DNA from 2 places in the Ureibacillus suwonensis genome. Region 2 is predicted to be linked to the other one. Evidence: riboswitches for the same ligand, from Rfam matches in the RefSeq annotation. Region 2 holds a riboswitch; the other holds the start of a gene.

Region 1 (6,380 bases), on a different contig from region 2:
TCCCGTTCAACACATTATTCTTCCGACTTGGCAAAAGGATATGGCATTCCGGTTATCCATGTGAATGCGGATGAACCTGAAGCGGTTATCCAAGTGGCAAAATTCGCTTTTGAATACCGCCAAACATTCGGAAAAGATATTTTAATCGACTTGATCGGTTACCGCAGATACGGACATAACGAAACAGATGATCCGACTGTGACAAACCCGCTCACATATATCATTGTTGATAAACATCCAACTGTCCGTGCGTTGTATGGTGAACGCATCGCCAATGAGGGTGTTGTGACGAAAGAATATGTTGAACAACTGGACAAAGATGTTTATAGTGAAATGCAAAAATGCTACGACTATGTGAAAAAAGTCGGCGAAGAAAAAGGACCATTCGAAATCGAAATGCCTGAAGCCGTGAAACAGCCATATCCAGAAGTGGAAACAGGCGTTTCAGCGGATGAATTGAAACAAATCAATGAAGAATTGTTGGCATGGCCGGAAAACTTCGAGCCACAAAACAAATTGGCAAGAATCCTAAAAAGACGCACAGAAGCATTGGAAACTGGCAAAATTGACTGGGGTCATGCAGAAACATTGGCATTCGCATCCATCTTGCGCGAAGGAAATCCAATCCGCATTTCAGGGCAAGATGCGCAACGCGGTACGTTCTCACAACGCCATCTAGTGCTTCATGACAAAAATAATGGTTCTGAATGGACGCCATTAAATCATATTTCAGGCGCCAAAGCATCTTTCAGCGTATACAACTCTCCATTGACAGAAGCGGCGATTGTCGGTTACGAATACGGCTACAATCTTGAAAATGAAAAAGCATTGACAATTTGGGAAGGACAATTCGGGGACTTCGCAAATATGGCCCAAGTGATGTTCGATAACTTCATTTCCGCTGCCCGTTCAAAATGGGGATTAAAATCAGGACTTGTTCTATTGCTTCCAAATGGTATGGAAGGACAAGGTCCGGAACACTCCTCAGCTCGTATTGAACGCTACTTACAACTATGCGCTGAAAACAACTGGATCGTTGCGAACTGCTCAAATGCAGGAAACTACTTCCACTTATTGCGCAGACAAGCGAAAATGCTTGGCACAGAAGCGGTGCGCCCATTAGTGGTTGCAACACCTAAATCATTGCTTCGTCATCCATTGGCGGCAGCGACTTTGGAACAATTATCCGAAGGCAAATTTGAAGAAGTGATTGAACAACCAGGACTTGGACAAAATGCGAAAAAAGTGGAACGCATCATTTTAGCTTCCGGCAAAGTGACAATCGACTTGGCTGAAGCTGTAAAAGACGGCAAAGGCTTGGATAAACTTCATATCATTCGCATTGAACAATTGTACCCATTCCCAATGGATAAAGTGAAAGAAATCATCGCTCGATATCCGAATGCGAAAGAAATCGTTTGGGTGCAAGAAGAACCTAAAAACCAAGGTCCTTGGAGATTTGTATTGGAATATTTACTCGAACTTGCAGAAGGCAAAAAAGTTCGTTATGTTGGTCGTCCAGAAATGTCTTCTACTTCCGAGGGAGACGCGGATTCACATAAAGCTGCTCAAGCAAAAGTGATCAGTGATGCTTTAGCAGATCTATAATCGAACACATCGTTCATACAGAAAAAAAGATTAGTGTGGAGAATTAAAGGAGGAACCTAAAGTGGCTGAAATTAAAGTCCCTGAATTAGCAGAATCGATTACAGAAGGTACCATTGCACAATGGGTGAAAAAAGTTGGAGATCGCGTTGAAAAAGGCGAATTCATCGTTGAATTGGAAACAGATAAAGTAAATGCGGAAATCATTTCAGAAGAAGCGGGAGTATTGACACAAATTTTGGCTCAAGAGGGCGACACAGTACAAGTTGGCCAAACAATCGCCGTTGTTGAACCAGCTGAAGGCGGAGCTGCTCCTGCACCTCAAGCGGAACCTGCAAAAGAGGCTGCAAAAGAAGAAGCGCAACCTGCACAACAAGCACCAGCTGCCCAACCGGCTCAACCTGCACCGGTTGTTGAAGAAACAAACAGCGGCCGGGTAGTGGCATCACCAGCTGCCCGTAAACTTGCACGTGAAAAAGGAATCGATTTGGCTGCGATTTCACCAGTCGATCCACAAGGCCGTGTACGCGTTCAAGACGTTGCAGCACATGCGGCAAAACCGGCTCAACCTGCTGCCCAACCAGCTCAAACGAAAGCGCCTGTAGTGGCACCAGTTGACGATTCCCGAGTGACTGTGGAAAGAATGAGCCGCCGTCGTCAAACAATCGCAAAACGCTTGCTCGAAGTAAAACAAAGCACAGCCATGTTGACAACATTCAACGAAATCGACATGACGAACGTAATGGCATTGCGCAAACGCAAACAAGAACAATTCGTGAAAGAAAATGGCATCAAACTTGGATTCATGTCATTCTTTACAAAAGCTGTTGTTGCAGCATTGAAAAAATACCCTTATGTAAATGCTCAAATCGTTGGTGACGAAATTCATAAATTCAACATTTATGATATCGGTATTGCTGTATCCACTGAAGAAGGTCTAGTTGTGCCTGTTGTACGTGATGCAGACCGCAAAAACTTCGCTGAAATCGAAAAAGAAATTGCGGAACTTGCCCAAAAAGCACGCGAGAAAAAATTGGCCCTTTCCGACTTGCAAGGTGGCACATTTACAATTACTAACGGCGGTGTATTCGGTTCATTAATGTCAACTCCGATCATCAATGGTACACAAGCCGGAATTCTTGGCATGCACGCAATCGTGAACCGTCCAGTAGCCGTGAACGGCCAAGTTGAAATCCGTCCAATGATGTATGTGGCACTTTCTTATGACCACAGAATCATCGACGGTAAAGACTCCGTAGGATTCTTGAAAACAGTAAAAGAATTGATCGAAAATCCGGAAGACTTGCTTCTAAATTCATAATAAGCAAACTTTCATACTCCCCATCAATTTTGTTGGGGAGTATATTTGATAGGATAGAATGACCAAGGAATATTGACAATTAGTCCTAAATTACGCTATTCTTTTTATAACAACTAAATATCTAGCCTCACTTTGTGGGGTAGAGGTGCGGTATTTATTAGTTTCCTAAGGAGCTTGAGCGGGCAATGACATGGGAAATGAGGAAATATCGCCGAAGTATAGTTATATGCTCAAGTAACTATGCTGGGGTTGCAGTGAATAACTGCAACACTGTCTTACATACTTAATATGTAAGGTGTGCTATTCCAAAGTGGAACTAGGGGTATTAGTCTAACAAATTGATGCGGCCTTAAGTTCTTCTTAGGTCGCTTTTTGTTTGTTGCAGCCTTACAACTCTAATCAGAAACTGGGGGAAGCTTATGAAAAAAAACCTGATGTTACTAATTTTTGCAATGGTGATGGTATTAGCACTTGCGGCATGCGGTTCCGGCAATGATAAAAATGAGGGATCACAACAGGATTCAGAATCCTCATCCGATTCTAAAGGCGTATTGCGGGTGGGAATGGAAGCCGCTTATGCTCCATTCAACTGGTCACAAAAAGATGATTCAAATGGTGCGGTTCCAATCAAAGATTCAAAAGAATACGCAGCAGGTTATGACGTTGAAATCGCAAAACGCATTGCGGAAGGGCTTGGAATGGAACTTGAAATCGTAAAAACGGATTGGGACGGTTTGATTCCTTCATTGCAATCAGGTGCCATTGACCTTGTCATTGCAGGTATGTCACCAACACCTGAACGAATGGAAGTAATCGATTTTACGGACAACTATTATACAAGCGACTTTGTAATCGTTGTGAAAAAAGATGGCCCGTATGCCAATGCGAAATCCATCCATGATTTCAAAGGTGCCAAAGTCACAGCACAACAAGGAACAACTCACTATAAAGTCATCGATCAAATGACAGGCGTTCAAAAACAAGTTCCGGCAAACGACTTCGGTCAAATGCGCATCCAATTATCTTCCGGCGCTATTGACGCATACATTTCTGAACGTCCAGAAGGTATGTCTGCCGCAGCAGCCATCAAAAACTTCACTTACATTGTTCCTGAAGACGGCTTTGAGGCGGATGAATCCGATACTGCCATTGCGGTCGGATTGAAAAAAGGTTCGGATTTAAAAGATAAAATTAACGAAATTTTAGCAGGAATTTCCGAAGAAGAACGTCAACAAATCATGGAAGACGCTATCAAAAATCAACCATCACAACAATAGTGTGGTGAAAGGTTGTCTTGAGATTTTCACTTTACAAGACAACCTTTTTCCATTTTCCTCCTGTTTCATCAAGGATGTTTCATTATTATAATTAAAACTATGAATAAGGAGATTTCTTTATGTCTTTCTTAGAAACGGTTTGGAATATTTTCCTGAATAACTGGGATCTCTTTTTGCGTGGCGCATGGATTGCTCTGATTCTTGCGGTGCTCGGTACGATTTTCGGAGCGATCATCGGTTTTTTCATCGGTATCATGCACACGATTCCAATGCCTAAAAAATCTTTCAAAACATTTGTATTAAAAACTATCAATTTCATACTAACTTGCTATGTTGAAATTTTCCGTGGCACGCCGATGATGGTACAAGCCATGGTGGTCTTTTACGGACTATACGCCATCGATATTCAATTGAACCGGTTCGTTGCAGGTTTGATTGTAATCAGTTTGAATACCGGCGCGTATATGGCCGAATATGTCCGTGGAGGCATCGTATCCATCGACAAGGGACAATATGAAGCCAGTGAAGCGATCGGTATGGGCCATTTCCAAACAATGTTCTATATAATCCTTCCGCAAGTAGCCCGCAATATATTACCGGCTACCGGCAACCAGCTTGTCATGAATATCAAAGACTCTTCCGTATTAAGTGTTATCAGTGTCGTTGAATTGTTCTTCACTACAAATTCCGTTGCTGGTAGTACATATCGTTATGCGGAAGCCTTCTTGATTGCCTGTGTATTGTACTTCATTATGACTTTCACTGTAACACGAATCTTGTTATGGTTTGAAAGGAAAATGGACGGCCATGATTCGTACCGGATGGAACTTGTGACAGGCAACAAGCCGAAAAAGGGTGGTGAGTAACAATGTCTGTGGTCATTGATATACGGCATTTAAATAAAAAATTCGGCGATCATGAAGTGTTAAAAGATGTGAATTTCCAAGTTAAAAAAGGGGAAGTTGTGACATTGATCGGCTCTTCAGGATCAGGAAAATCGACGTTATTGCGATGTATTAACTTGCTGGAAACACCTACAGGCGGGGAAATCATCTTTGACGGGCAAAATATTTTGGATGAAAGCCTGGACAAAAGAAAATACCGCACCCATTTAGGGATGGTGTTCCAACAATTTAATTTATTCAATAACTTGGATGTTTTAGGAAACTGCACGATCGGCCAAATCAAAGTATTGAAACGTTCAAAGGAAGAGGCCGTAAAAAATGCAATGAAATATCTGACGGTCGTTGGAATGGATAAATTCAAGCATGCAAGACCACGCCAGCTTTCCGGTGGACAAAAGCAGAGGGTGGCAATCGCAAGGGCGCTGGCCATGGATCCGGAAGTGATGTTGTTTGATGAACCTACTTCCGCCCTTGACCCGGAAATGGTGGGGGAAGTGTTGAAAGTCATGAGGGATCTTGCCGAAGCGGGAAATACGATGCTCATTGTAACCCACGAGATGGAGTTTGCGAAAGAAGTGTCAGACCGTGTCGTATTTATGGATAAAGGGGTTATCGTCGAGGAAGGCCCTCCTGAGGAAGTGCTTGTGAATCCTAAACATGAACGGACAAGAGAATTTTTAAGACGAACTTTAAACAAATAATAATGACAAGGACCGTTTTGATTAAGAGAAAACGGTCCTTTTTCAGCTCACTTTATTCATTTTCTTTTGATATTGCTGTATATGATGGGAAATGGCCAGATTAAAGAGTTCCGGCCGTTCGATATTTGACAAGTGCCCAGTATTTTCAAACACAATCAAGTGGGAAGACTTGATCATGTAATGCATCAGGTAGGCATTTTGAATCGGTACGACCTTATCTTCCAATGAACCGATAATCAGCGTAGGTACATTAATGGTGAATAAATCATAAAAGTAGTTTCTTCCAAAAGCGGATTGGATGGATTGCAAATACGTATCTTCCCGAATGTAAAAAGCATTTTTCGCCAATTCATAAACATTTTTTTCTTCAGGATTATATAAACATTTTTTGATGAGCCGTTCGTTTAATTGATCAACTGATGATTTCTCCAATAATCGTTTCGTTTTTTCAAGGGTCAATTTTCCAAACAAGGTTGGAATGTAGTAGGTTGTATTGCATAAAATGAGGGATTTTACACGGTTTTTAAAACGCTTACATATTTCCAGAGCCACAATGCCACCCAAAGACAGA
Region 2 (6,380 bases):
ATCACCGCCTTAATATTCACAGCCGGACTTTTCCAAGCCAAAGCCAGAAGGAAAATCGCCATGATCCAGCCGATGACGCAAACAGGGATATGTATCAGTTCAGCTGTAAAATAACCGATTAATAATACAACCATCACGGGCCATGCCAATTTGAACAATTTTTTATCCCGGACGGCTTCCCGGGGATTTTTGAGCATTGCTGCATCATATTTTGGTGGAATGGATTTTCGGAAATACAGATACAACACAAGGATGGTTGCCATCAAAGAAAATAAATTTGGCACTATCATTCGCAGAGCATATTCCTTGAAACTCACACCAAAAAAATCGGCGGCAATGACATTCACCAGATTGCTGATTAGAAAGGGAAGAGAGGTGGTGTCAGCGATAAAACCGCTTGCCATAATGAAAGGAAAAATCATTTTTTCGCTTAATTGCAGATTCCGCACCATGGCTAGCACTATGGGTGTCAAGATCAATGCGGCACCATCATTGGAGAAAAAGGCTGAAACGAAAGCTCCAAGGACTGTGACGAAAATAAACATTCTTACGCCGTTCCCTTTCGCGATACGGGCCATGTGCAACGCGGACCATTCAAATAAACCGATTTGATCCAAAATCAATGAAATAATGATGATGGCGATAAATAACAAGGTGGCATTCCAAGTGATATCCACAACCGAAAAAACGTCTTTAATATCCACCACTCCGACGAGCAGCGCCAGGACTGCCCCTCCGCATGCAAACCATCCGATACTTATATTTTTTGGTTGGCGTATTACGAGGAAGAGCGTAAAGATGAATATTAGGACAGCGAATAGTAAGTTAAGCAAAACCGGATCCTCCAACCCAACTGAATTGTTTGAATGTCTAAATGTCACAATTGCTATTTTATAATATTGATTTCCATTTTCCCATTAATTCTTTGTGTCGTTTGCATAAAAAAAACCTGCCGGCAAAAGGCAGGGGATTAAGAAATCAATTCCAATTTAAGATCCAGATTTTTTAATAATTGTTCAATCGTTTTTTGTTGTTCTTCGTTCAATGGCACTAATGGCAGGCGCACACCACCGACGGATATGCCTTTTAAGTTTAATGCCGCTTTTACAGGTACAGGGTTTGGTGCTATGAACATCCCTTTCATGATTGGCAATAGTCTGCGATGCTCTTTCGCCGCTTCATGAATATTGCCATTTAAGAAATGTTGAATCATTGTTTTCATTTCGTTGCCGATGATATGGGAAGCCACGGAAATGACCCCAGTGCCTCCAACAGCCAAAGAAGGCAATGTCAAGCTGTCGTCTCCGCTATAAAGGGAGAAGTCATCCGGCGTATTTTCGATGATTTGCGCCATTGCATCCAAACTTCCACTTGCTTCTTTGATGGCAACGATATTCGGGATTTCCGCAAGGCGAACTACAGTGTCAACGGATAGATTGACTACGCTGCGACCCGGAATATTATATAAAATCACTGGCAGTTTAGTACTTTGAGCGATGCTTTTGAAGTGTTCGTACATGCCTTCCTGGTTCGGCTTATTGTAGTATGGTGTAACTAACATGACACCATCCACACCGGCTTCCTCCGCTTTTTCCGTAAGTTCAATGGAAGCTCTCGTATTATACGAGCCGGTACCTGCAATTACAGGAACTCTTCCATTTACGGTTTTTACGACAAATTTGAATAGTTCGACTTTTTCACCTTCTGTTAAAGTAGGTGATTCTCCGGTTGTACCGCATACAATCAAGCCGTCTGTTCCATTGGCAATCAAATAATCGACCAACTTTTGCGTAGCGTCAAAATCTACGTCACCATTTTGGTCAAATGGCGTTACCATTGCAGTTAATACTCTTCCAAAATTCATTTCTTCTCCACATCCTTTTCATTTTTTTGTAATGGAGAAGGGCAATTGTCAATTAAACGCAAAAAGCAACAACGAAGAGCTTCGTTGTTGCAAAAAAATTGAATTTTTTGCGTAAGATAGCCCTCCATATAGTTTCCTATATGACAGTCCTGCACTTATTCAATGCAGAACCAGCCTCTGGAAAAATGAGTTTCCAGAGACTTCGGCAAATCCCCCTTTCCACAATCATCATTGGACCTCATTATCCTCAAACTGTGTACTCTTGGTCTTTGCGCCTCTATCCTTACTTCAAAACAATATTGAATTGAAATAAGTCGATGTATAATTAAATACATTTTATATTCTTTTTATTGGAAATGCAATATTTATTAAGTATCAAGAACGTATAAATGTTTTTAATATTATATAAAATGCAGAAAAATTTGAAATATTCAAGTGGAAGGGTGAAAAATTAAGAAATTTAATTGTTATTCTTACTTTCATGAATAATGAAGATCAATTGGATTTGGTGTGGACTGCAATGAATCAAACGGCCTTGGGGAACCAGGGTTTCCCAAGCGGTAATGCGGATGACTTGAAAAGAGTGCCCTAAAGGGGAATATTGGAAAAATGGATTCGCCGGTTTTCAATGAAAAAACCGGCGAATGGTTTTTATTTATGGTGCAAAATATAGGATAAAGCCGATTGGAAAAAGTACTTCTTCTTTTCGTCATTCATCTTCAACAGTTCGTCCTGATTGATTAACTGTATGTGGTGTAACGGGGAATATTTCTTTGCAGATGCAGTAAAGGATTGATTGGAAACGATCAATGCGCCATTCGCCCCATGCCTTTTTCTTTTGGCGGCTATTTTTTGGACCCTTCGAATATCGACAGCCTTTTGTGACTCGAGAATTTGCACAATATATTTTTTTGTGCCTTTCCATAAAATAAGGTCAACATCATAACCATCCAGCTCTTTTGTGACGATTGCGACATATCCCCGCTTTTCAAAATGGGATTTTAATAAATAAAGGTATTCAATTTTTTGTAAATGGTCTTGTGTCAAATCCGCTTCCCAGTCATCATTTTTCACCATGTGAATCATGCGGCAAATCAAATAGAAAAGAAAGCGGAAACTGGATACTCTGAAAGGTTTATAAAAAATGATCACCGTGATGAAAAGCATCAAATACAACTTAAGATCAAATATATCCGGATTGATTGAAAAGGAACTGTAAAGGGCAATGACAATTCCGAAACTGAACATGAGAATCATTAAAAACTCAATCGCTTTGCTGCCAAAATTTCTTTGTTTCATCGTTGTTCATTCCTTGTTTTTAATTCTATTTTTTACGTGTTGCCCGAAATCTATTCCTAAAACAGAATAATTGATTACCACCGGGATATTTGTGTATGATAAGAAAAACATTTCAATTTCGAGATAAATAGAGTTGGAATTTTTGGAGGATGAAGAATGGAAATAGGATTAACGACATTTGTTGAAACGACTCCCGATGTAAGAACCGGAAAAGTGATCAGTCATGCTGAACGCCTCCGGGAAGTGGTGGAAGAAATCGAACTGGCGGATGCAGTGGGATTGGATGTTTACGGTGTTGGGGAACATCATCGGAAGGATTACGCCTGTTCAGCTCCTGCCGTTTTGCTTGCAGCTGCGGCAACGAAAACAAAACGCATCAGGCTGACAAGTGCGGTAACGGTATTATCATCCGATGATCCTGTCCGGGTGTATCAACAATTTGCCACGCTGGATGCGATTTCCAATGGACGGGCGGAAATTATGGCCGGCAGAGGTTCTTTCATTGAATCTTTCCCGCTGTTTGGGTATGACTTAAAGGATTATGATGAATTGTTTGAGGAAAAATTGCAATTATTGCTGCAAATTCAAAAAAATGAATTGATTCATTGGAACGGGAAACATCGTCCAAGCATTGATGGCAGAGGAGTGTATCCGAGACCGGAAAAAGAGGTTCCCATTTGGATTGCAAGCGGCGGGACTCCACAATCGGTAGCACGGGCAGGGGTATTGGGATTGCCATTATGTTTGGCAATCATCGGCGGCAGTCCATTGCAATTTGCCCCTTTGGTGAAGCTGTATTACCGCGCGGCTAAAGAAGCGGGACATGATCTTTCAAAACTTAAAGTGGCCACCCATTCTCACGGGTTTGTGGCAGATACGACGGAAGAAGCGGTGGAAAAATTTTTCCCTCCAACCCAATATGCAATGAATGTTTTAGGCAGGGAACGGGGATGGGGACCATATACCCAAGCGACTTTCGATTACGCCAGAAGTATGGAAGGGGCACTGTATTGCGGGGATGTTAAAACCGTCGCCGAAAAAATAATTTTCTTGCGCAAAAATGTGGGAGTAACCCGCTTTATGCTGCACTGCCCTGTTGGCTCTATGGCACATGAAGATGTGATGAGATGTATTGAGTTGTTAGGAAAAGAAGTGGCGCCGATTGTCCGGGAAGAAGTGGCAAAATGGGAAGCGGAAGGGAATGGGCAAATCGAATTTTAAGCAATAAAAAAAGCGGATTGGAAAATGGTTCTTTTTCCAATCCGTTTTTTGACCGACAAAAGTATTCCCCAGGAAAACAACCGTCAAATGATGACCATATCCGGAGGTTAATGAACGTATTCGGCTTCCATTTCTTTTATTTTTTCGTACAGCATTTTATTCACAGGCGTATCGATTCCGTATTTTTCTCCAAGTTTAAGTACGGTGCCGGAGAATAATTCCACTTCACTTGGCCGCTTTGCATCTACATCTTGCGCCATGGATGGTTTTCCATCAGGGCTTAAAGTGCTTAATACATCGAGCCAATATTGCAAATCCTGTTCGGATAACGGGACACCCGCTTTCTCGGAAATGGCAATGACTTCTTTCATCGCAGCAATCATCGTATTTCTTGCTTCCCCTTCATTTTGCACTGTCCCGTAATTGCCCTTGTAGACGGCGACCGTTTGATTGACCCCAACGTTCAACATAAATTTTCCCCAGAGGCGATGGGTCATGTTCGTATCTACTTGATGGGGGAGTTGGACGGAATCGAAAAATTCTCTTAGGCCTTTTGTTTTTTCGCTGATGATGCCTGGTTCTTTATCGCCAAAAACGAGAATCCCTTTATGGTCATAAGTCAGTTTGTTGCCGACTTTTACTGCATCCATGCCTTGCGCAACGCAGTAAAGGACTTTGTCAAAACCGTAAGCTTGCCCGATCATTTCTTCGCTAATGATGCCGTTCAACGCGGAAATGATGATTGTATTTTCTCCAACGTGGTGTTTGGCAAAGCGAATGGCTTCCTCCAAACCGTGAAATTTCACCGTAAAAATAAGCAAATCTGCCGGTTCCACCTGTTCATCAGGCGTTACATAGCGAAATTCACATTTTTCCCCATTGCAGAATACGCCTTCATTTTTATATTTTTGTATGCGTTGTTCATCGGCGATGATCCGTACATTTTCTTTGGGCAATTTTTTTGATAAATGGTGGCCATACATGATGCCCAGCGCACCGAGACCGATGATGGATACCCTTTGTATTCTCATGATTGAACCTTCCTTCATCCTCTTCATTTTTTACAACCCTTTGTTTAGTTTACCAAATACTGCCGTATGAAAGAACCGATTTGCTGTGGGGAATTTATCCATTCAATGTTCCTTGCAAATTGTAAAAAGTGGTTTGGAACAAAAAAGAGGTGCGGGAGGATTCCCGCACCAAAGGGAGTAGATAAGAAAGGGGTTTTGAAAGTAAGGATTTAAAGCATGGGGCAACAATGTAAATGCTTTTACAAATTGTAATCCATCCATCCTTTTGTCTAAATTGTACCCCGAATGAGTGAAGTTTAAAAGCAAGATAATGGATTTTCAAAGATTATTCAAAACTTTTTGAACAGTTATGGACAAACGATTATTCAAATGTTTTAAGGAAAAGTACTTCATAATGATTTTACGGATATGGAATGTGTTATAATTGAAGAAATTTTGTGGGATAAGAAAAAATATTTGAGGTGAACTGTATGATTAAAATTACAGCTGATAGTACATGTGATTTATCTCCCCAAATTATAGAACAATTTGATATTTCATTGATGCCTTTGCATGTATTGATTGATGACGAAGATTTCCGCGATGGTATTGATATTGAACCGAAAGATATATTCCGTTATGTCGGACAGGAAGGAAAATCATGCAAAACGGCGGCGGTCAATACGTTTGAATATGAAAATTTTTTCAAGGAATTTTCCCAGAATTATGATGCGGTGATACATATCAGTTTAGGTTCAGGTTTTTCCTCTTGCTGCCAAAATGCAAAAATGGCTGCCCAACAGTTTGATAATGTGTATGTGGTGGATTCGCAAAATCTTTCAACTGGAAGCGGTCACATTGTTTACGAAGCCGCACTGATGGCACAAGAAGGGGTTCAACCGGAAGAGATTGTCAAACATTTGGAAGAGGTGGCTCCTAAAGTGGATGCCAGCTTCGTTATTGATACAATGGAATACTTGAGAAAA

The links. A riboswitch is a leader RNA that binds a small molecule or an ion and turns the genes downstream of it on or off. The one in region 2 is predicted to bind lysine.
Positions count from the first base shown of each region.
Region 1: another riboswitch for lysine. It lies ahead of ACFPOH_RS12310 (transporter substrate-binding domain-containing protein); the one in region 2 lies ahead of dapA (4-hydroxy-tetrahydrodipicolinate synthase).

Region 1 is NZ_JBHSNQ010000163.1:4,405-10,784, reverse strand. Features, by position in the region: gene ACFPOH_RS12320 (2-oxoglutarate dehydrogenase E1 component) at 1-1,608, shown strand, start outside; gene odhB (2-oxoglutarate dehydrogenase complex dihydrolipoyllysine-residue succinyltransferase) at 1,670-2,926, shown strand; lysine riboswitch at 3,059-3,237, shown strand; gene ACFPOH_RS12310 (transporter substrate-binding domain-containing protein) at 3,346-4,203, shown strand; gene ACFPOH_RS12305 (amino acid ABC transporter permease) at 4,323-5,069, shown strand; gene ACFPOH_RS12300 (amino acid ABC transporter ATP-binding protein) at 5,072-5,809, shown strand; gene ACFPOH_RS12295 (alpha/beta fold hydrolase) at 5,852-6,380, opposite strand, start outside.
Region 2 is NZ_JBHSNQ010000176.1:13,106-19,485, reverse strand. Features, by position in the region: gene ACFPOH_RS13345 (arsenic transporter) at 1-833, opposite strand, end outside; gene dapA (4-hydroxy-tetrahydrodipicolinate synthase) at 971-1,864, opposite strand; lysine riboswitch at 1,974-2,152, opposite strand; gene ACFPOH_RS13335 (restriction endonuclease) at 2,516-3,163, opposite strand; gene ACFPOH_RS13330 (LLM class flavin-dependent oxidoreductase) at 3,320-4,384, shown strand; gene ACFPOH_RS13325 (ketopantoate reductase family protein) at 4,492-5,415, opposite strand; gene ACFPOH_RS13320 (DegV family protein) at 5,886-6,380, shown strand, end outside.